DNA from 3 places in the Blautia sp. Marseille-P2398 genome. Region 2 is predicted to be linked to each of the others. Evidence: predicted binding sites of a transcription regulator. Region 2 holds the regulator's gene; each other region holds the start of a gene.

Region 1 (7,563 bases), on a different contig from region 2:
GCAGGAGAGAAATATCCTGTTAAGAAATACGTGAAACGTACAGAAGGCAAAAATACCGTAACTGTAACCTTTACAAATGTAAAGAAAGGCACTTGGTATGTGACAGTACGTTCCTGGAATAAGACCTCCAAGGATAAATCCAGAGTTTACAGTCCATACTCCACAATGAAGAAATTTACTGTATGTTTTTTTCGTAACTGAATAGACTAATACTAAAGAAAACAAGAGGTACTGCTAAGTGGCGGTACCTCTTTTCGGTACAGGAATGATTACCGGAGTAAGCAGAATGATCATATATCCAGGAGGGCAGATTTATGTGGGGATTTATAGTGGCATTGATTTCGGGTGCGTTGATGAGCATTCAGGGCGTTTTTAACACGGAGGTGACAAAGCAGACCAGTCTCTGGGTATCAACCGGCTGGGTGCAGCTGTCAGCCTTTGCAGTCTGTGTTCTGGCCTGGCTTTTCACAGGACGGGAAAGTGTGGCTGCACTCTGGCAGGTGGACAATAAATATACACTCCTTGGTGGTGTGGTCGGAGCGTTTATTACAATTACAGTAATCCAGAGTATGGGAGCACTTGGACCGGCAAAGGCAGCAATGCTGATCGTTATTTCGCAGCTGGTAGTTGCTTATGTAATTGAATTGGCCGGGTTGTTTGGGGTAGATAAAGAACCCTTTGAATGGCGCAAAATTCTTGGATTGTTGATTGCGATTTTCGGAATTATTATATTTAAATGGCAAAAATAAGATTTTACTATTGTAAAATATTTAAGATTTCGTTACAATAAGGGTGGCATTATGGACAGGGGGACTCTTACTCTGAGAAATAAGAGGAGGACCCTTATGACAAAAATAAAAAGCAGATGTTGTTATACTGTGACACTGATATTGTGTGGAACTTTGTTTCTTACAGGACTGACAGGATGTAAGAGCAGAGAGGCACAGTTTCTGATAGATGGATTGCAGGAAGCAAAGGCAGAGGTGGATGCGGAGTCATCAGAAGAGAAAACATCAGGACAGAAGTCGAAGAAAGATACAACTGAGAAGAAAGCTGATACAGAAGATCGACAGAATGATGATGGCAGTTCTGTAGAGTCCCGGAAAAAACAGGCAGAATCAGATGGTTCAGATGCAGGTAATGGGACGGAGATAAATTCAACTGGGGAAACGCAGCCAGAGATGATCTATGTAGATGTGTGCGGAGCAGTTGCGAATCCGGGAGTTTTTCAGCTGGCAGCCGGGAGCCGGGTGTTTCAGGCGATTGAGGCGGCGGGAGGATATCTTCCCGAGGCAGCTCTAACCTGTGTAAACCGTGCTGGAGTTCTGACAGATGGACAGCAGCTTTATATTCTCACACAGGAAGAGATGGAGCGGCAGGGGTTGGATCCTGCAGAGATGGCCGGAGCATCAGATGGACAGATGAATGGAAGTGCCGGGACAGGACAGAACACAGGGATGACCGCTCAGGTTCAGCAGGATAACAGGATCAACATAAATACAGCAGATGAAGCTCAGCTTACTACGCTGACGGGGATCGGTGCAACACGTGCGCAGGCAATCATTGCCTACAGAGAAGAGAACGGGCCATTTGCTGCGATAGAGGATATTATGAATGTACAGGGTATCAAAGAAGGTACTTTTGCAAAGATAAAAGATGAGATAGTAGTAGGATAAGGAGAACCGAATGAGCAGGAAAGTTTTGGTAGTAGATGATGAGAAACTGATCGTAAAAGGAATCCGTTTTAGTCTGGAACAGGATGGTATGGAGGTAGACTGCGCTTATGATGGAGAAGAGGCAGTAGAGAAAGCAAAAGATAAAAAATATGATATTATCCTTCTGGATCTGATGCTGCCGAAGATGGACGGGCTGGAAGTATGCCAGCAGATCCGCGAATTTTCCAATGTGCCGATCGTGATGCTGACAGCTAAGGGTGAGGATATGGATAAGATCCTTGGTCTTGAATATGGTGCGGATGATTATATCACCAAACCGTTCAATATCCTGGAAGTTAAGGCACGTATCAAAGCGATCATGCGCCGTGCGGGAAGCGACCACGAGGAGAAAGAAAAGGCAAAGAGCATTCAGGTGGGCGATCTTCGTATGGACTGTGAAGGCAGACGTGTATTTATTGCAGGTAGAGAGATTAATCTGACAGCAAAGGAATTTGATGTACTGGAGCTTCTGGTATTTAATCCGAATAAGGTTTACAGTCGTGAGAACCTGCTGAACATTGTATGGGGATATGAGTATCCGGGTGATGTACGTACTGTGGATGTACATATCCGCCGTCTCCGTGAGAAGATTGAAACCAATCCAAGTGAACCGAAGTATGTACACACCAAGTGGGGCGTTGGATATTATTTCCAGGCTCAATAAAAAGAACGCATGAAACAGGCAGACCACATTTTATGAAACAAAGATCATAAAATGTGGTCTGTTTTTTTGTTAGGGCAAAGCCCTGTTTGCCATTGTGGAGTTTTTCGCTGATCCGAAAAACGGAGCTTTGGAAAACAAATAAACCACCTGCTATGCAGGTGAGTCAGCATTACTTCAGCTTACAGAAAAAAACCTCCGGTGGTATAATTAATGTAGGTTCGCCAACCGCACTAATATACACAGGAGGTATCCATATGGATAATAATAGTTTATCACATACAAAGTGGAATTGTAAGTATCATATTGTTTTTGCACCAAAATATAGAAGAAAAGTAGCATATGGAAAAATTAAACAGGATATAGCAGATATTTTGAGTATGTTATGCAAAAGAAAAGGTGTAAAAATTGTTGAAGCAGAGATATGTCCAGATCATGTACACATGTTAGTAGAAATTCCGCCAAGCATAAGTGTATCGTATTTTGTAGGGTACTTAAAAGGAAAGAGTACATTAATGATATTCGAAAGACATGCAAATCTGAAGTACAAATATGGAAACAGACATTTCTGGTGTCGCGGATATTATGTAGATACGGTAGGGAAAAATGCAAAGAAAATACAGGAATATATAGCAAATCAGTTACAGGATGATCTGGAATATGATCAAATGACACTGAAAGAGTATATTGACCCGTTTACGGGTGAGCCAGTAAAACGTAACAAATAAAGATAAGCCCGAAAGGGCTTTGTAGGTAAATGATGTTGCGCTTGGCGAACCTATTTCGATGAGTCTTTAGACTCCAGTGCCGGTAATAGACCCTTATAGGGTCAAAGCAAACCACCGGCTAAGCCGGTGGTCGTGATTGTGCAGATAAAAAGCATTCTGCTATTTTCTGTTTTTTATTTTATCTGTAATTATGATGTATCCATGTACAAGAAGATCAGTCACGATCAGTGCTGCCACTGACAATATCAGGCATTCTTTTACCCCAAATTCGTAAAAATCAGCAAAACCGGCAAGTGTCCAGTAAACTCCGATATGTACGGCATACATCTTTGAAATCTGTTTTGAGTAATAACACAGTTTATTATATCCGAATTTCCATTTTTCCATTATTGGCATGATACGAAATGCAGCTGCAAACACAAATATGATACTGCAGAAACTTCCGAGTACCTTTGCAAGCCCCGGGATTCTGTATTGTTCGATCATATAATTAAAGAATCCCTCAATGCCCGGATGTAGTACAATGCAGCATATAAACCATACCGCCGCAGTAATCCCACATATGATCCCGCTTTCTTTATAAAAGTTTCCTTTTTCATCTTCAGGGATTCTTCTGAGCACTTTTCCAAAAACATATCCAAGAAATACATAACTCAAATATGGGAAGAAGCAGAAGCTGGTTTCACCTTTTCCACCGAAAGTCATATCCAGGATCCAGTTAATTGCCGGATCATCAGAAACCAGCAACTTTGTAAATGGTGATATGATTCCGACTATTACAGCACTTATGACATATCCCCTTAAGCTTACATTTAATTTCCTGTAGACCGCAAGCACCAGATAGCACATACCGGCTATAAAGAATATATTTACGAATGTAAGCATGGAATAAAGATTTGCGTCATATAATTCTCTGCTGCCTGCAGCTTCAACTGTAATGGAATTTCTTATATTAAAACTGATTGTCATTACAGCTGCATAGCATAAATTGCTTAATCCCTGATAGAATAACAGCTTTATGCCATTTTTAACCATATCTTTGGGCTGGGAATGGCGTGTGAAAGCACTTCCGAATCCCATGGTAAACAGATACAGGCAGGCACCTGTCGGCATGAAGAGCGCAAACAGAATCTTATGTACATTTGATTCGGCTGCTGCGACACCACCTATTGTCTGAAATGAATGTATAAATACTATCATGATCAACAGGAAACCCTTTACCAGATCAAGTTCCCTCTGACGTCCTGTATTCACTTCTTTTTCTTTCAAAGAAAACATACTTACCTCCTCCTTTATCCGGATATTTTCAGTGAGAACGGAACACTTATCTTTTGTCACTGATATCATATGGACAGTGTAGCACAGGCAGAATCATAGCACAATCATAATATTTCTGACATTGTACACACGTACATTACTGTTTACTCCGTTCTCAGTAACGTAGCTAAAATTCATTCCAAATTGTCTGCGGCAATGGAATTTTGGCTTGTATGTCTCGGGATAGTGGTGCGTAAACAGTAACAATTATTCAGTTTGATTCAGTTTAGTTTGGTTTACATCTGAGATGGTTTAGTATTGAACAAAGCTGATAAAAATTAGACAAACAAAACAAACATCTATAGAGGAAAATGATAAAAAATTAGAAAATTTCTATAAATGCGCTTGTGAAAATGACGAAAAAGGCATATAATTAACGTTACAATATGTAAAGAGTGCAATAAAAAGAGAAAAAACAGGTATAAGGAGGGTGCGAAATGCTAGATCAGTCATTTTATCAGAAAGCGGATGAGATCATTGCTTTCTATGGTAAAAAGCCGGCATCACTGATTCCGATCATGCAGGATATCCAGGGGGTGTACAGATATCTCCCGGAAGAATTGCTTACATATGTTGCGGAGCAGATCGGTGTGACAGAAGCGAAAGCGTTCAGTGTTGCCACATTTTATGAGAATTTCTCATTTGATGCGAAAGGTAAATATGTGATCAAGGTCTGTGACGGAACAGCCTGTCATGTAAGAAAATCAATACCGGTTCTGGAGGAACTTTATAAGAAACTGGGGCTGTCAAAGACAAAGAAGACGACAGACGATATGATGTTTACTGTGGAAACAGTTTCCTGTCTTGGTGCCTGCGGACTTGCACCGACTATGATGGTCAATGAAGAGGTATATCCGAGAATGACTCCGGAGAAGGCAGATGAGCTGATTGATAAACTGAGAGGGGGCGAACAGGGATGATCCAGAATAAGGAAGTATTGGAGCAGATCAGAGAAGAAGCTGTGAAAGAACTTAATTCTTATGACTGTCGTATTCTTGTCTGTTCAGGTACCGGATGTGTGGCAACCGGTTCTCAGAAAATCTATGAGAAATTCATGGAGATTGCCAAAGATGCTCCGGGAGTTACCATTGAGTTTGGACCTCATGACAAAGATGCACATGTAGGTGTAAAGAAAACAGGATGTCAGGGTGTCTGTGAGCTTGGACCACTTGTTCGTATCCAGAAAGGCGACGATGTGATTCAGTATACGAAGGTTCAGATCGAAGACTGCCAGGAGATTTTTGAGAAGAGTGTTCAGGGTAATGAGACTATCGAGAGACTGCTTTATCAGAAAGGCGGTAAAGTAAGCCGCGGACCGGAAGATATTCCGTTTATCGCGAAACAGACCCGTATTGTTTTGAAGAACTGTGGTAAGTTTGATGCAGAATCTCTGAATGAGTACATAGCAAGCGGCGGTTTCCAGGCTCTGGAGAAAGCAATGTTTGAGATGGATCCGGATCTGGTTATTGATCAGGTTGATAAATCCGGTATCCGTGGACGTGGTGGCGGCGGCTTCCCGGCAGGTAAGAAATGGATTCAGGTAGCACGCCAGGCGGATCCTGTTCATTATGTGGTTTGTAACGGTGATGAGGGTGACCCGGGAGCATTTATGGATGGTTCCGTAATGGAAGGTGATCCTTACCGTCTGATCGAGGGTATGATGCTTGCAGCTTACGCAGTAAGAGCACAGCATGGTTATATTTATGTACGTGCGGAGTATCCTCAGTCTGTAGCACGACTGAAACACGCTATCGCAGTTCTGGAAGAAGTGGGACTGTTAGGCGATGACATCCTTGGAACAGGATTTTCCTTCCATATGCATATCAATCGTGGTGCAGGAGCTTTCGTATGTGGCGAGGGTTCTGCCCTGACTGCATCTATCGAAGGAAGCAGAGGCATGCCCCGTGTAAAACCGCCCCGTACAGTTGAACAGGGATTATGGGCGAAACCTACTGTTCTGAATAACGTAGAAACTTATGCAAATATTCCGGAGATTATTCTCAAAGGTGCAGATTGGTACAGAAGTATCGGTACAGAGGGATCACCTGGAACAAAAACCTTCTCACTGACAGGTTCTATTGAGAATACAGGTCTGATCGAGGTCCCGATGGGAACAACCTTAAGAGAAATCATTTTTGATATCGGCGGAGGACTGAAATCCGGTGCTGCGTTTAAGGCTGTTCAGATCGGTGGACCATCCGGTGGATGTCTGACAGAAGAACATTTGGATGTACCTCTTGATTTCGACTCTGTTAAGAAATATGGTGCGATCGTTGGTTCCGGTGGTCTGGTAGTTATGGATGAACATACCTGTATGGTAGAGGTTGCACGTTTCTTTATGGGCTTCACCCAGAGAGAATCCTGCGGTAAATGTGGTCCCTGCCGTATTGGCACCAAGCGTATGCTTGAAATCCTTGAGAGGATCGTAGACGGAAAGGGTGAAGTAGAGGATCTGGATAAACTGGAGCATCTTGGAAACTTTATCAAGGACCGTTCACTCTGCGGACTTGGAAAGAGTGCACCGCTTCCTGTACTTTCCACATTAAGAAACTTCAGAGATGAATATGTAGAGCATATTGTTGATAAAAAGTGCGCGGCTCATGTATGTAAGGCAATGCGTTCTTATGTGATCGATCCTGAGAAATGTAAAGGATGTACCAAGTGTGCGAGAAACTGTCCGGTTGGTGCGATCACAGGCAATAAGAAAGAGCCTCACAGCATTGATACCTCCAAGTGTATTAAGTGCGGAACATGTCTGGAAAATTGTGTATTCGGCGCAATTTCTGTGAATTAAGGAGGGTGAAAAGATGATTCATTTGACAATAGATGGAATTCCTGTAGAAGTGGAAAAAGGTACGACCATTCTGCAGGCTGCCAGACAGATCGGAGTGGAGATTCCTACACTCTGCTATCTGGAAGATGTATTGCCGGATGGTTCCTGTCGTTTGTGCGTGGTAGAAGTAACAAACAATGGAAGAACCAAATTTGATACGGCATGTACACTTCGCTGCTCAGAGGGTGATGAAGTACAGACAATGTCAGAGAAAGTAGTTGCATATCGTAAAGATACCCTTGACCTCCTTCTTTCTGACCATCGTGTACACTGCTTCTCCTGTGAGGCAAACGGTGACTGTAAATTACA
Region 2 (7,563 bases):
TTTGGGATGCAGGTCTGGTGGTAGTGGCTGCGGCAGGAAATCAGGGACCGAAGGCAGGAAGTGTGACAGCACCGGGAAGCAGCCGGAAGATTATCACAGTAGGCTCCAGCGATCTGCTTACAGGACGGACTGCCATATCCGGCAGGGGACCTACATTTGAGTGTGTTTGTAAACCGGATCTGGTTGCACCCGGGAATCATGTTCTTGCCTGTGCACCGGGGGCAGATAACGGATATGGAGTGAAGAGTGGTACTTCTATGTCTACACCTCTGGTTGCAGGGGCAGCCGCATTGATGCTTGAGAAGAATCCGGAGCTGACTAATGTTCAGATTAAGATGAAATTGAAAGAAAGTGCCAGGGATATGGGATTGCCAAAGAATCAGCAGGGATGGGGAGAACTGGATCTGGAACGCTTTATGGAACTGTGATCAGTAATCTTTTATTTCACAAAATTATTGCTTTAGTGTATAAAAGCATTGACGAACGGTCTGTTTTCGGCTATCATGATAGTTAACTGGATGAGAGCCAAAGAGGAGGATTAACATGAAAAAAATTCAGATGCAGACACCACTTGTGGAGATGGATGGAGATGAGATGACCAGAATTCTCTGGAAAATAATCAAAGATGAACTTCTTCTTCCGTATATTGATTTGAACACTGAGTATTATGACCTTGGTCTGGAATACAGAAATGAAACGGATGATCAGGTAACTGTTGATGCAGCAGAGGCTACAAAGAAGTACGGCGTTGCAGTGAAATGTGCAACTATCACTCCTAATAAGGCAAGAATGGAAGAGTATACCTTAAAGAAAATGTACAAGAGTCCTAACGGAACGATTCGTGCAATTCTCGACGGAACTGTTTTTCGTGCCCCAATCGTAGTGAAGGGTATTGAACCATGTGTTAAGAACTGGAAGAAACCGATCACCATCGCACGTCATGCCTATGGTGATGTGTATAAGAACACAGAGATGTATATTGACGGCCCCGGAGATGCTTATCTGGTATTTGAAGGTGCAGACGGACAGCAGAGAAAAGAGCTGATCCATCATTATGAGGGACCGGGTGTGCTTCAGGGTATGCACAATCTGGATGATTCTATCACAAGTTTTGCAAGATGCTGTTTTAATTATGCACTGGATACAAAACAGAATCTGTGGCTTGGTGGCAAGGATACGATCTCCAAGATTTATGACGGACGTTTTAAGGAAATCTTTGCAACTATTTATGAAGATGAGTTTAAGGAGAAATTCGAGGCAGCAGGCATTGAATATTTCTACAGCCTGATCGATGATATCGTAGCTCGTGTCATGAAGGCTGAAGGCGGATTTATCTGGGCCTGCAAGAACTATGATGGAGATGTTATGAGCGATATGGTTTCTTCAGCATTTGGTTCTCTGGCTATGATGACATCTGTACTGGTATCTCCACAGGGATATTACGAATATGAAGCTGCTCATGGAACTGTACAGAGACATTATTATCGCTATCTGAAAGGTGAGGAGACATCTACTAACTCTGTAGCAACTATTTTTGCATGGACCGGAGCTCTGAGAAAAAGAGGTGAGCTGGACGGCAATAAAGAATTGATGGAATTTGCTGATAAACTGGAGAAGGCGACTCTGGAGACGATTGAAAGCGGTAAGATGACAAAAGACCTTGCGCTGATCACTTCTCTTGAGGATGTGACAGTACTGAACAGCAAAGATTTCATCCTTGCCATCAGAGAGAGACTGGATGAAATTTTATAATGTCAGAAATTATCCGGTAATGTTTCTATAACATTATAAAGTTCTCCGGGCAGGATCACACTGCAGCGGAGAAACCTGTAAAAAGTTATAAACTGCGAAAATGGGAAGAACCTGCATTATGCAAGTTCTTCCCATTTTTCATATAATCCTTCTAATTCTTCGGTAATGGCGGCTTTCTCTTTGCTGAGTTTCGCACATTCTGCCACATTTGTGCAGACATCCGGGAGAATCATGGTTTCGTCGATCTCTTTATCTCTGGTCTCAAGTTCTTCAATGCGGGCTTCTACTTTTTTTAGTTCATTCTCTCGTTTTCGCTGGCGGGCCTGTTCTTCTTTCTGCTGCTGCCAGGAAAGCTTGTTATCAGAAGCCTGCTTTGCTTCTGTCACAGCCTGAGCGGCAGCCGGAGCATATTTTTCCGTCAGCTCTTCTTTTTTCTCCAGATAATAGTCGTAATCTCCGATATAATTTACAATTGCCTGATTGGTCAGATCCAGGATCCGGGTAGCTGTCTGGTTGATGAAGTAACGGTCGTGGGAAACATAGAATACTGTTCCTGTGTAACTGTTCAATGCCTCTTCAAGAATCTCTTTTGAAGCGATATCCAGATGGTTGGTGGGCTCATCGAGGATCAGAAAGTTTGCTTCGGACAGCATCAGCTTGGCGAGGGAAACACGACCTCTTTCTCCGCCGGACAGAGCGGAGATCAGTTTGAATACATCATCCCCTGTGAAAAGGAATGCTGCCAGCATATTTCGAATTTCTGTTTCCGTAAGTGTGGGATAAGCATCTGAGATTTCCTCAAAAATAGTTTTCTCCATATGAAGAACATGGTGTTCCTGGTCATAGTAGCCAATCTGTACCTTGGAACCAAGAGTAAATCTGCCGCTGTCTGCATCGATCAGCCCATTGATGATCTTTAACATGGTGGTTTTGCCTGTGCCGTTATTGCCAATCAGGGCTACACGTTCTCCACGTTTGATCTCAAAGGAGATGTCACTGAAAAGTGTCTGTCCGGGAAAAGATTTGGAAAGACTTTCCACAGTAAGGACATCATTTCCGCTGACAAATCTTGGTTCCAGGGAAATGCGCATCTGATTCTGAATCTCCTGTGGTTTATCAATGCGCTGGACTTTATCCAGCATTTTCTCGCGGCTTTCCGCACGTTTGATGGATTTCTCGCGGTTAAAGGATTTCAGCTTGGCAATGACTGCTTCTTGATGTTTGATATCCCGCTGCTGGTTCAGGTAGGCTTTGTACTGGGCGTCACGCAGCTGGGCTTTTTTCAGGGCATAGGCAGAATAGTTGCCACTGTACATACGCATATTTCCTGCTTCGATTTCCACAACTTTTGTTACGACTTTGTCAAGAAAGTAACGGTCGTGGGATACGATAAATACAGCACCCGGGTAATTCAGAAGATAGGTTTCCAGCCAGGAAATACTCTCCATATCCAGATGGTTGGTAGGCTCATCCAGAAGAAGAATGTCAGGGCTGGCAAGAAGCAGTTTACCCAGAGCTACGCGGGTTTTCTGGCCGCCTGAAAGAGTTTCTATCTGGCGTTCGAAATCTTCTTCTGTGAAACCAAGACCTTTTAATACACCCATGATCTCACTTTTGTAAGCGTAACCATTTTCCAGTTCAAACTGGTGACTCAGTCTTGTGTAAGTATTCATCAGGCTGTCCAGAGCATCTCCGGTGGTGGTTTTCATTTCCTGTTCCAGAGAGCGCAGACGGTTCTCCATATCAATAATGTGCTGTTTGGTGGAAATCAGTTCTTCGTAAATGGTATGATGGCCATGAATGTCCTGATACTGGGCAAGGTAGCCGATATTTTTATCTTTGGCAAGTACCACGTTTCCTGAATCCGGGGAGAGCTCATGCATAATGATTCGCAGCAGAGTCGTCTTGCCTGCACCGTTATTGCCGATGAGAGCTGCCTTTTCGCGGTCTTCTATATGGAAACTGGCATCCTTGAGAATGATTTTTTCGCCAAAGGATTTACAGATATTCTGACATGATAAAATCATAGGAATTCCTCCGTTTGTAATTTGTCCGCGTACTATTATAATCGAAAATGCCTGTTTTTGAAAGCATTTTAAGAGATTTTGTCCAGGGAAAAGAAAGCACCGGATGGATGCATGGAAGAAAATATGATATTCCGGGGAATTTTTCAGAATGAAATTGATAAAAAAATACAGAAATATTTGGTCAAAAAGTACAAATTTAATTTGACAATAAAATAACATCTGGGTATAATTGACATAGATAAGCTAAGGAGGGAAAATTTGTGGAAGCTAAGGAAATTTCGAAAGCGGTAATCAAGCGTCTGCCGCGGTACTACCGCTACCTCGGTGAATTGATGGAGGAGAATGTAGAGCGTATATCTTCAAATGATCTTAGCAAGAAGATGCATGTGACGGCTTCCCAGATTCGTCAGGACTTAAATAATTTCGGTGGTTTTGGTCAGCAGGGTTACGGCTATAATGTACGCTATTTGTATACAGAAATCGGTAAGATCCTTGGGCTGGATACTGTACATCCGATGATTATTCTGGGTGCCGGTAATCTGGGACAGGCATTGGCCAATTATGTGGATTTTGAAAAGCGCGGATTTAAGCTGGTTGGTATTTTTGACGTCAATCCTGTACTTGAGGGGATTGCAGTTCGTGGAATTGAGATTCAGATGTTGAGCGATCTTCCTTTGTTTCTGAAGGAGAATGAGGTTGAGATCGCGATCCTGACTCTTCCTAAAAACAAAGCCAAAGAGATGGCAAAGATTTTGATTGATAATGGAATTAAGGCAATCTGGAATTTTGCACATATTGATCTGGATGCCCCGGAGGATGTAATGGTAGAGAACGTACATCTTTCAGAGAGTCTTATGACTTTGTCCTATAACCTGAGTGAGTACAGAAAGGAACATGAAGGTATGTAAGGGATAACTGTGAAACACAAGGCTGTGGTCATCTGATCACAGCTTTTCTCTTGTATGTAAATGTGTTATTGTAAACAGGAGGTGAACAGATGAGAGAGATTGTAACTGCTGTTGAGATGAAAGAACTGGATCATAATACGATTCAGAAAGCCGGGATATCGTCTCCGGTACTTATGGAGAGGGCGGCATTAAAGACGGTTGAGGAGATTGTACAGAGATTAAAGAATAAAGAAAAAGAGAAAATCCTTGTGGTCTGCGGAACCGGCAACAATGGCGGAGACGGATTGGCGATTGCCAGACTGCTTCAGTTGAGAGGAGTCAGAACCTGGTATTATATTGCGGGTAAGGAAGAGAAAATGACTGCTGAAACTGCCGGACAGCTTAAAACAGCAGAATATTATCAGGTGCCCCGGGTGCATAACCTGGATCTGGATGAATATACTACTATAGTAGATGCCATCTTTGGGGTTGGACTGAGCAGACCTGTAGAGGGAAAATATGCAGAGCTTATCAGTACAATGAACCGGGCATCTGCGTATAAAGTAGCTGTGGATATTCCATCCGGGATTGACTCAGATACCGGATTTGAGAAGGGGATTGCATTCCGGGCAGATCTTACGGTTACCTTTGCTTTTCGCAAAAGAGGGCTGTGTTTTTATCCCGGACGCATGTATGGCGGTGAGATCGTTGTTACGGATATCGGAATCTATTCCATACCCGGAAAGAAAATCTGTATGCATCATCTGGAACGTGAAGATTTGAAAATGCTTCCGGAGAGAGTTCCCTATGGAAATAAAGGAACCTTCGGTAAGGTTCTTCTTATAGCTGGCAGCGAAGGAATGTGCGGAGCTGCATATCTGAGTGCAGCAGCTGCTCTGAAAAGCTCTGCGGGAATGGTGAGAATTCAGACCGTGGAGGCCAACAGGATTCCGTTGCAGACACTGTTGCCGGAAGCCATGATCACCTGTGATTTTGATGAGAAAAAAAACCAGGCAATGCTTGACTGGTGTGATGTGCTTGTGATAGGACCGGGTCTTGGAACCGGAGCGCAGAGCAGGGAAAGAGCTCAGTGGTTCCTGGCGAAGGCAGCTGAGTGTAAAAAAACAGTAATTCTGGATGCAGATGGCCTGAATCTTCTGTCAGTCCATGACAACTGGAAGTGTTTTATCGGGGAACATGTGATCCTGACACCTCATATTGGTGAGATGAGTCGTCTGTGCGGAAAAGAAATCGGTAAGATCCAGGATTGTCTGGCACAGACTGCAGCTGATTATGCAAAGGAGTCTGGAGCGGTTTGCGTTCTGAAGGATGCCTGTACTGTGGTGGCAGATGCTTTTGGAGATATGTATTTGAACATTTCGGGTAATGCAGGAATGGCTACAGCGGGAAGTGGAGATGTGTTAAGCGGTGTGCTTGCTGGTATACAGTGTATGTATCTGGCAGCAGAAAAGAAATTTTCTCCTGTTATGCTGGCTGCACTTGGTGTATATGTGCATGGGCTGGCAGGTGATCTGGCTGCTGAAACAGTAGGGCAGCGAGGGATGACCGCAGGAGATATCATCTGTTTTCTGCCGGAAATACTAAGATAGAATATTCATTTTGAGGCAGTAAATCTGTGAAACAATTTGCAGATATTAACATGAAAAAATAACAGAGGAAAATTATTATGAAGAAATATAGCAGAGTAAAAGCAGTCATTTCACTGGATGCAGTAGAACATAATTTCCGGGAAATGAGAAAAAATATTGCAGAAGAGACAAAGATGATCGCAGTCATAAAGGCTGACGCTTATGGACATGGCGCGGTGCCGGTTGCACATCTCATTGAGGATTATGATTATATCTGGGGATTTGCGGCTGCAACTGCGGAAGAAGCGATTCATCTGCGAGAAGCCGGGATTACAAAACCAATCCTGATCCTTGGAATTGTTTTTGATGAATATTTTCCGGAACTTGTCCGTTATGAGATCCGTCCTGCAGTGTGCGAATATGAGGAGGCAAGGAAACTTTCAGACGAAGCGGTTCTGCAGAAAAAAACTGTACATATTCATATTGCTCTGGACACAGGAATGACCAGGATCGGTTTTGCGGATGCACAGGAAAATGTAGAGGAAATTAAAAAAATTTCAGAACTTCCAAATCTTGAGATTGAGGGTATGTTTACTCATTTTGCAAGAGCAGATGAGTATGACAGAAGTCCGGCTATGGTACAATTGGAGCGGTATCTGGATTTTTCAAGGCGCGTAGAAGAGGCAGGAGTAGAAATTCCTCTACATCATTGTTCTAACAGTGCGGGCATCATACGTATGCCGGAAGCAAATCTGAATATTGTCCGCGCCGGAATCACAATTTATGGAATTTATCCTTCTTCTGAGGTGGAGAGAGATATTGTAAAGCTTGAGCCGGTTATGGAACTTAAGAGTCATGTGACTTATGTGAAGGACGTTCCTGCCGGAGCAGCGATCAGCTACGGCGGTACTTATGTGGCTGACAGGAAGCTTCGTGTGGCAACTGTTCCGGTGGGCTATGCAGACGGCTATTCCAGGCAGCTTTCCAATAAAGGCTGGGTTCTGATACATGGACAAAAGGCTCCGATCCTTGGCAGAGTCTGTATGGACCAGTTTATGGTAGATGTGACTGAGATTGGTGATGTGAAGAAGGGCGATGAGGTAACACTGATCGGCAGAGACGGGGATGAGTTTATCGGTATTGAGGAGATTGGTGATCTCTGTGGCAGATTTTCCTATGAGTTTGCCTGTGATATCAGCCCGCGTGTGCCGAGAGTCTATATTAAAAACGGGAAAGAAATATAATGTTACTGTTTGCTGAATAGAGACGAAGTGAGCGATAACTGATTTTTATATACCACGCATGTAT
Region 3 (7,563 bases), on a different contig from region 2:
TGATACTCCAGAAGTTCCTCCAGTTTATCATAATTAACCTTGCCATCTTCATACATAGGGGTTACGATTGCAACACCTGCACCTTTAAAAATTGCCATTTGCCTTCCTCCTTTATTCTTCTGTAATTTCCATACAGATTACTGCCCATTCATAAACAATAATCAGGTTTTATACACCTTATACAATCTCTGTTGTCAGTGTAGTTATGCTGTCTGCATATTTACGCAGGCTGTCCGGTAACGTCCGTCCCGTAAGCAAAATATGCATACTCTCGTCCTTCATCTTCAGGATATCACCGATTGCCTCTGCAGTAGTGATCCCATAATCCGGAAGTGCAAGAATCTCATCCAGGAGCAGAAAATCGCATTCCTGCGTTGCGATCACTTTGCGCGCAAAATTCAAAGCATTGAGAATATTGGTTTTCTCCTCTGCCTTCTCCTGCTCATTCAGTTCCTCATATCCTTCATCATGCTTCTCAAAACGGAATATCTTAATATCCAGATTATCCAATTCCTCCAGAAAATCCAGTTCCCTGCGCTCTCTTCCTTTCAGAAACTGAATAATAATGACGCTTTTACCCTGTGCGGAAGCTCTCAGACACTGACCGATCGCCAGAGTTGTCTTTCCCTTTCCCCCGCCACAGTAAACCTCTGTAAATTCTTTTTCCATAACAAACAATTCCTCTTATCGTTATTGAAATTGTACCTTCTTCTCTGTGTCATTACAGACATGATAAACAGCAGTCTGTTTTCGACTTCTGCGATGAGCTTCCGGCATATTCACGCCGGAATGCTTCGTGGAACAGCAGGCTGCCATAGTTATCTGAATACGCTTATATTACCGCAGTTTATGAAGAATTGCAAGTGTTACTGTTTACAGTAACCAATCATCATATATTCCAGGGTGATTGCAGCGTAAACAGACACATGACAGTAATTTTTATGTTACTGTTCATACACCACTATCCCGCGAGGCGTTTTGGCATAAATATGCCAAAATCCCGAGTCATACAAGCCAAAATTCCATTGCCGCAGGCAATCTGGAATGAATTTTGGCTACGTTACTGAGAACGGAGTGAACAGTAACATTTTATTCCATATATTCCAACTTGCTCACAGACACTTCATACGCAACTCTCTTCTCTGTTTCATTTTCCCCGATCCGTTTCATATATTCTCTGCTTTGGATACGTCCCCAGATCAGAACATGACCGCCAACTTCAAACGCAGATGCATAGCGGGCATTTCTGCCCCAGCAGATGCATGGTATGTAATCTGATTTTCCATACGGACGATTTACTGCCAACAGCACATCCGCAATTTCTCTTCCAAGAGGAGTTTTACGGTACACCGGAGGCTTACAGATATATCCGTCCAGAAAAATCTGATTTACCGGAACTGTTTCATCCTCTTCTTCCACAAACTTCAGTTCTCTGCTGAATACTGAAAGCACGAGACGGTTGTGCTTCTCCTCATGGCGGTTATATGAGCGGAACTGTCCATGGATTTCCACATATTCTCCGATATAATCCTGCGTTACATCCACCAGCCGTTCAGAAACCATCACCGGAATCCTGTCTTCCGAATCACTGAGCCTTTTGACCAGCAGCTCAGTCATATAGAAGCCTTCTCCAAAGACCTGATGACTGAATGTAAAGCCTGCTGCAATTTTGCCCATCATAGATACCTGATTGTTTTCAATAATTTTATCTGCCATAATGTGGTTCTCCTTCCCTGTAGAGCACCTGTGTCAGAATCCCTGCCTGCAGTGCAGACCGTAAATCGTCTCTGCTTTTTCAGCGATCCCGCATATGCTCCTCTGTACCTTGTATTGTTCTTTATAAGGTTATGTACAGGCATTCTCATTTAGAACCAGAATCTGCAAAAATAAAAAAAATTATTTTAACACCTTGTAATCTGGCGAAAATGTGGTAAACTGAAAATTCGGGTAACTTATTGAAAAAAACACATAATAATAGGAACAAATTCATCTGCAAGATTATATCGTGCTTGAAAAATGCTTTTGCAGCAAAATAATCCTGCTGATAACACATGAATATTAACAATTCCGGTAACTGTTCAGCCAGTGTGCCGAACAGTTACCCATTCAAAGCCTAAAGAGGAAAGGAAAATCATTTTATGAGAACAAAACGTGAAGATGTCCGTAACGTAGCCATTATCGCACACGTTGACCATGGTAAAACTACTCTGGTTGACCAGCTTCTGAAACAGAGCGGTGTATTCCGTGAGAATCAGGAAGTTCAGGAACGTGTCATGGACTCTAATGATATCGAACGTGAACGTGGTATCACTATTTTATCCAAGAACACAGCTGTTCATTACAAAAATACAAAAATCAACATCATTGACACACCAGGACATGCTGATTTCGGCGGCGAGGTAGAACGTGTACTTAAGATGGTAGACGGTGTTATTCTTCTCGTTGATGCTTTCGAAGGTGCTATGCCTCAGACTAAATTCGTTCTTAAGAAAGCCCTTGAACTTGACCTTCATGTAATCGTATGTATCAACAAGATCGACCGTCCGGAAGCCCGTCCGGATGAAGTTGTAGATGAGGTTCTGGAACTTCTTATGGATCTTGGTGCTTCTGATGAACAGCTTGACTGTCCGTTCCTGTATGCTTCTGCCAAAGCAGGACATGCTGTGATCGACTTAAACGACACTCCTAAGGATATGGCTCCGTTATTTGAAGCAATCCTGAAATATATCCCGGCTCCGGAAGGAGATCCGGAGGCAGATACTCAGGTTCTGATCAGCACGATTGATTACAATGAATACGTTGGACGTATCGGTGTTGGTAAAGTTGAAAACGGTACAATCGCTGTTAACCAGGAACTGACTCTGTTAAACCATCATGATCTGGACAAACGTAAGAAAGTTAAAATCAGCAAGCTCTATGAGTTTGACGGTCTGAATAAGGTTGAAGTAAAGGAAGCTACTATTGGTTCCATCGTTGCTATTTCCGGTATCGCAGACATCCATATCGGTGATACTCTCTGCGGCGGAGAAAACCCGGAGGCAATTCCTTTCCAGAAGATTTCCGAGCCTACTATTGCCATGAACTTCATCGTAAATGACAGTCCGCTGGCCGGTCAGGAAGGTAAATACATTACCTCCCGTCATCTTCGTGACCGTCTCTACCGTGAGCTCAACACAGATGTCAGCCTTCGTGTAGAAGACACTGATACAACTGAGGCATTTAAAGTTTCCGGACGTGGAGAACTTCATCTGTCTGTCCTGATCGAGAACATGAGACGTGAAGGTTATGAATTCGCAGTAAGTAAACCGGAGGTTCTGTACAAAACAGACGAGCGCGGAAAGAAACTTGAACCTATGGAAATCGCTTATGTAGATGTTCCGGAAGAATTTTCCGGTACTGTAATCCAGAAGCTGAGCGAACGTAAAGGTGAACTGCAGGGTATGAGTACTGCCAGTGACGGTACTGTCCGTCTGGAATTCCACATTCCTTCCCGTGGACTGATCGGATTCCGCGGTGAGTTCCTTACTTCCACCAAGGGTACCGGCATCATCAATACCATGTTTGACGGATATGCTCCTTACAAGGGAGATTTCCAGTACAGAAAACAGGGATCTCTGATCGCTTTCGAGGCTGGCGAAGCTGTTACTTATGGTCTGTTCGCAGCCCAGGAGCGTGGTACTCTGTTTATCGGACCTGGTGCAAAGGTTTACAACGGTATGGTTATCGGACAGAATGGTAAAGCCGAAGATATCGAGCTGAACGTATGCAAGACAAAACATCTGACTAACACACGTTCTTCTTCCGCTGATGATGCACTGAAATTAACTCCACCAAGAGTTCTCAGTCTGGAACAGGCCATCGATTTCATCGACCAGGATGAACTCCTTGAGGTTACACCGGAATCTCTCCGTATCCGTAAGAGACTGCTGGATTCCAGAGAACGTAAGAGAGCCGCTTTCAGAAAAGCCTGAAACAAATAGAAATTTAAGAAAAATTAAGCCTCGCAGATTTTGCGGGGCTTAATTTTTCTTAATCATTACTGTTCACTCCGTTCACAGTAACTCTTAATCTCCTGCAAACATATGGAAAAACATAAATCCTCCTGCAAACATATGGAAAAACATAAATCCTCCTGCAAACATATGGAAAAACATAAATCCTTCTACAAATTATATTGTTATATTTTCACGAAATTCCAAGTTAGTATTTGTTAACTTTTTCATATGCTATGTAATTGACAAATGATTAACAAAGTCATATAATAGCATCATCGAGATTGTTAATTTATTAACGTTATTTTTTTAACTTTCTTTCAGTTGTCAACAGAACATATATTGTTAAATTTTTCTCATATATTCTGACAATTGATATTTTATTCACATTATTTACGTGATTATGCACAATTTTCACCATAATATTTCGTTATACTCATATTAATGTTACTGTTGACCGAATAATCAGTTTATTTGTATAATAAAAACATAACAGGTCACGGTAAATACTTTTAACGAAAACACAAACAGGAGGATTCCCAAATGGCAAAAAAAGAGAACACTATCCCAACCATCATCGACACCCCTGAAGCCCTTACTGCAAAGATTGCAGCCATGAAAGAGGCACAGAAGATTTTCGCAACATTTACCCAGGAGCAGGTAGATAAGATTTTTAAAGCTGCCGCTACTGCTGCTGACAAAGCACGTATCCCGCTTGCTAAAGATGCTGTTGAAGAAACAGGAATGGGTATTGTAGAAGATAAGGTTATCAAGAACCATTACGCAGCCGAATATGTATACAACGCATATAAGAATACCAGAACTTGCGGTGTGATTGAAGAAGACACTGCTTACGGTATTAAGAAAATAGCTGAGCCGATTGGTCTGATTGCTGCTGTTATTCCTACAACCAACCCAACATCTACTGCAATCTTCAAAACTCTGATTGCACTGAAAACACGTAATGCAATCATCATCAGTCCGCATCCCCGCGCAAAGAAATGTACCATTGAGGCAGCAAAGGTTGTTCTGGAGGCAGCTGTAGAAGCCGGTGCACCGAAGGGAATCATCGGATGGATTGATGTTCCAAGTCTTGATCTGACAAATCAGGTTATGCGTGAAGCAGACATCATCCTTGCCACAGGTGGTCCCGGAATGGTTAAGGCTGCCTATTCTTCTGGAAAACCTGCTTTAGGTGTAGGTCCCGGAAATACTCCTGTTATCATTGATGACAGTGCAGATATCCGTCTGGCAGTTAACTCCATCATCCATTCCAAGACCTTTGACAATGGTATGATCTGTGCTTCCGAACAGTCTGTAACTGTTCTTGAGAGCATTTATAAGAAAGTAAAAGAAGAATTCCTTTACAGAGGATGTTACTTCCTGAAACCGGATGAATTAGAGAAAGTAAGAAAAACTATCCTTATCAATGGCGCATTGAATGCAAAGATCGTAGGCCAGAAGGCTGCCACTATCGCTGAGATGGCCGGTGTTGCAGTTCCTCCTGAAACAAAGATTCTGATCGGTGAAGTTGAATCTGTAGACATCAGCGAAGAATTCGCACATGAGAAGCTTTCCCCTGTACTTGCCATGTACAAGGCCAAAACTTTTGACGAAGCGATTGCCAAAGCTGAACAGCTTGTAGCTGACGGCGGTTATGGACATACCTCCGCTCTCTACATTGACACAAGAGAGAAGGAAAAGATGGAAAAACACGCAGCAGCTATGAAGACCTGCCGTATCCTCATCAATACTCCATCTTCTCAGGGCGGTATCGGCGACCTTTACAACTTCAAACTTGTTCCGTCCCTGACTCTGGGCTGCGGTTCCTGGGGTGGCAACTCCGTATCTGAGAACGTAGGTGTGAAACATCTTATCAACATCAAGACCGTTGCTGAAAGGAGAGAAAATATGCTCTGGATTAGAACACCGGAAAAAGTTTATTTCAAAAAAGGCTGCCTGCCGGTTGCTCTGGATGAACTTGGCACTGTTATGCACAAGAAACGCTGCTTTATCGTAACAGACTCTTTCCTTTATAAGAATGGATATACTAAAAAGATCGAAGATAAATTAGATCAGATGGGAATCGTACATACCTGCTTTTACGATGTAGAGCCAGATCCATCTCTCGCTTCTGCAAGAGCCGGTGCTGCTGCAATGAGAATGTTCGAGCCTGACTGCATTATCGCAATGGGCGGTGGTTCCGCAATGGATGCCGGCAAGATCATGTGGGTTCTCTATGAAAATCCGGACGCCAACTTTGATGATATGGCTATGGACTTTATGGATATCCGTAAGAGAATCTTTACATTCCCGCATATGGGTAAGAAAGCTTACTTTATAGCTGTTCCAACATCTTCCGGTACAGGTTCCGAGGTAACACCTTTTGCTATCATTACTGATAAGACTACAGGTATCAAATGGCCTCTGGCTGATTATGAATTAATGCCTGACATGGCTATTGTTGATACAGATAATATGATGAGCGCACCTAAGGGACTGACCTGTGCTTCCGGTATCGACGTTATGACTCATGCACTTGAAGCCTATGCTTCCATGATGGCATCTGATTATACAGATGGTCTTGCATTAAATGCCATCAAACTGGTATTTAACTATCTGCCACGTGCATACAAAGATGGTTCTGATGTAGAAGCAAGACAGCATATGGCAAATGCTTCCTGCATGGCTGGTATGGCTTTCGCAAATGCTTTCCTTGGCGTAAACCACTCTCTTGCTCATAAGCTGGGAGCTTTCCATCATCTTCCACATGGTATTGCAAATGCTCTGGTTCTGCTTCATGTTCTGCGCTATAATGCAGCCGAAGTTCCGGCTAAGATGGGTACCTTCCCACAGTATCAGTATCCGCACACACTTGCACGTTACGCTGAGATTGGCCGTTCTGTAGGTCTGACAGGCAAGAACGACAGCGAAGTATTTGAAAAGCTTCTCCAAAAACTGCAGGAACTGATGGATACTATTGAGATCAAACATACGATCAGGGAATACGGCGTAGACGAGAAGTACTTCCTTGAAACTCTGGACGAAATGACCGAACAGGCATTTAACGACCAGTGTACCGGTGCCAATCCAAGATATCCATTAATGTCTGAACTGAAAGAAATCTATCTGAAAGCTTACTATGGTGAGGGAAATATTCCTGAATCCGGGAAAGCCAAAGAGAAAAAAGAAGAGAAATAAGATTTGCTGAAAATAAACCTTTTCCTTTAAAAATATAGTGTTTAAACCAACAAAATGGGGCTGTCAAAAAAAGACAGCCCCTTATTATATTATTTCTTACTGCGATATGCTTCTGCTTCCCAATGTGTGATAAAGTATGTAATATCATCCGTCATATGAAGCGGACCGCCAAAGCTTTCTGCATATACTGCAAGCTTAATGGCATCTTTTACAAGAAGCTGTGCTTTTGCAGCTTTTCCCTTATCATCTTCCATGATAAAGGCACCGACTCCCTGTACCAGGATCAGTCTTGGCTCTTTGTCATTCTCTGCCATAAATGCATCCAGCGCAGCTTTTGCCTGGTCAATATCCTCTACAAATAACGGATATG

Evidence for each region. The regulator Rex, encoded in region 2, represses fermentation and respiration genes when NADH is low (regulators of the CRP and FNR family bind a similar motif). The targets are predictions, from matches to a motif close to ATTGTTAANTANTTAACAAT.
Region 1: a site for Rex is predicted at 4,689-4,708, ahead of ACESZG_RS06265 (NAD(P)H-dependent oxidoreductase subunit E). Genes of this name have one in related genera too.
Region 3: a site for Rex is predicted at 4,276-4,295, ahead of adhE (bifunctional acetaldehyde-CoA/alcohol dehydrogenase). Genes of this name have one in related genera too.

What each region holds. Positions count from the first base shown of each region.
Region 1 covers NZ_CAXSTD010000004.1:91,786-99,348, forward strand. The annotation lists gene ACESZG_RS06235 (hypothetical protein) at 1-201, shown strand, start outside; gene ACESZG_RS06240 (DMT family transporter) at 315-749, shown strand; gene ACESZG_RS06245 (helix-hairpin-helix domain-containing protein) at 846-1,676, shown strand; gene ACESZG_RS06250 (response regulator transcription factor) at 1,687-2,379, shown strand; gene tnpA (IS200/IS605 family transposase) at 2,634-3,104, shown strand; gene ACESZG_RS06260 (heparan-alpha-glucosaminide N-acetyltransferase domain-containing protein) at 3,264-4,382, opposite strand; gene ACESZG_RS06265 (NAD(P)H-dependent oxidoreductase subunit E) at 4,859-5,341, shown strand; gene ACESZG_RS06270 (NADH-quinone oxidoreductase subunit NuoF) at 5,338-7,215, shown strand; gene fdhF (formate dehydrogenase subunit alpha) at 7,229-7,563, shown strand, end outside.
Region 2 covers NZ_CAXSTD010000001.1:351,152-358,714, reverse strand. The annotation lists gene ACESZG_RS01705 (S8 family peptidase) at 1-428, shown strand, start outside; gene ACESZG_RS01700 (NADP-dependent isocitrate dehydrogenase) at 544-1,752, shown strand; gene ACESZG_RS01695 (ABC-F family ATP-binding cassette domain-containing protein) at 1,869-3,779, opposite strand; gene ACESZG_RS01690 (redox-sensing transcriptional repressor Rex) at 4,040-4,687, shown strand; gene ACESZG_RS01685 (bifunctional ADP-dependent NAD(P)H-hydrate dehydratase/NAD(P)H-hydrate epimerase) at 4,777-6,276, shown strand; gene alr (alanine racemase) at 6,354-7,499, shown strand.
Region 3 covers NZ_CAXSTD010000005.1:15,960-23,522, reverse strand. The annotation lists gene dapA (4-hydroxy-tetrahydrodipicolinate synthase) at 1-98, opposite strand, end outside; gene ACESZG_RS07205 (cob(I)yrinic acid a,c-diamide adenosyltransferase) at 178-669, opposite strand; gene ACESZG_RS07200 (single-stranded DNA-binding protein) at 1,090-1,716, opposite strand; gene typA (translational GTPase TypA) at 2,139-3,971, shown strand; gene adhE (bifunctional acetaldehyde-CoA/alcohol dehydrogenase) at 4,536-7,193, shown strand; gene ACESZG_RS07185 (class II aldolase/adducin family protein) at 7,283-7,563, opposite strand, start outside.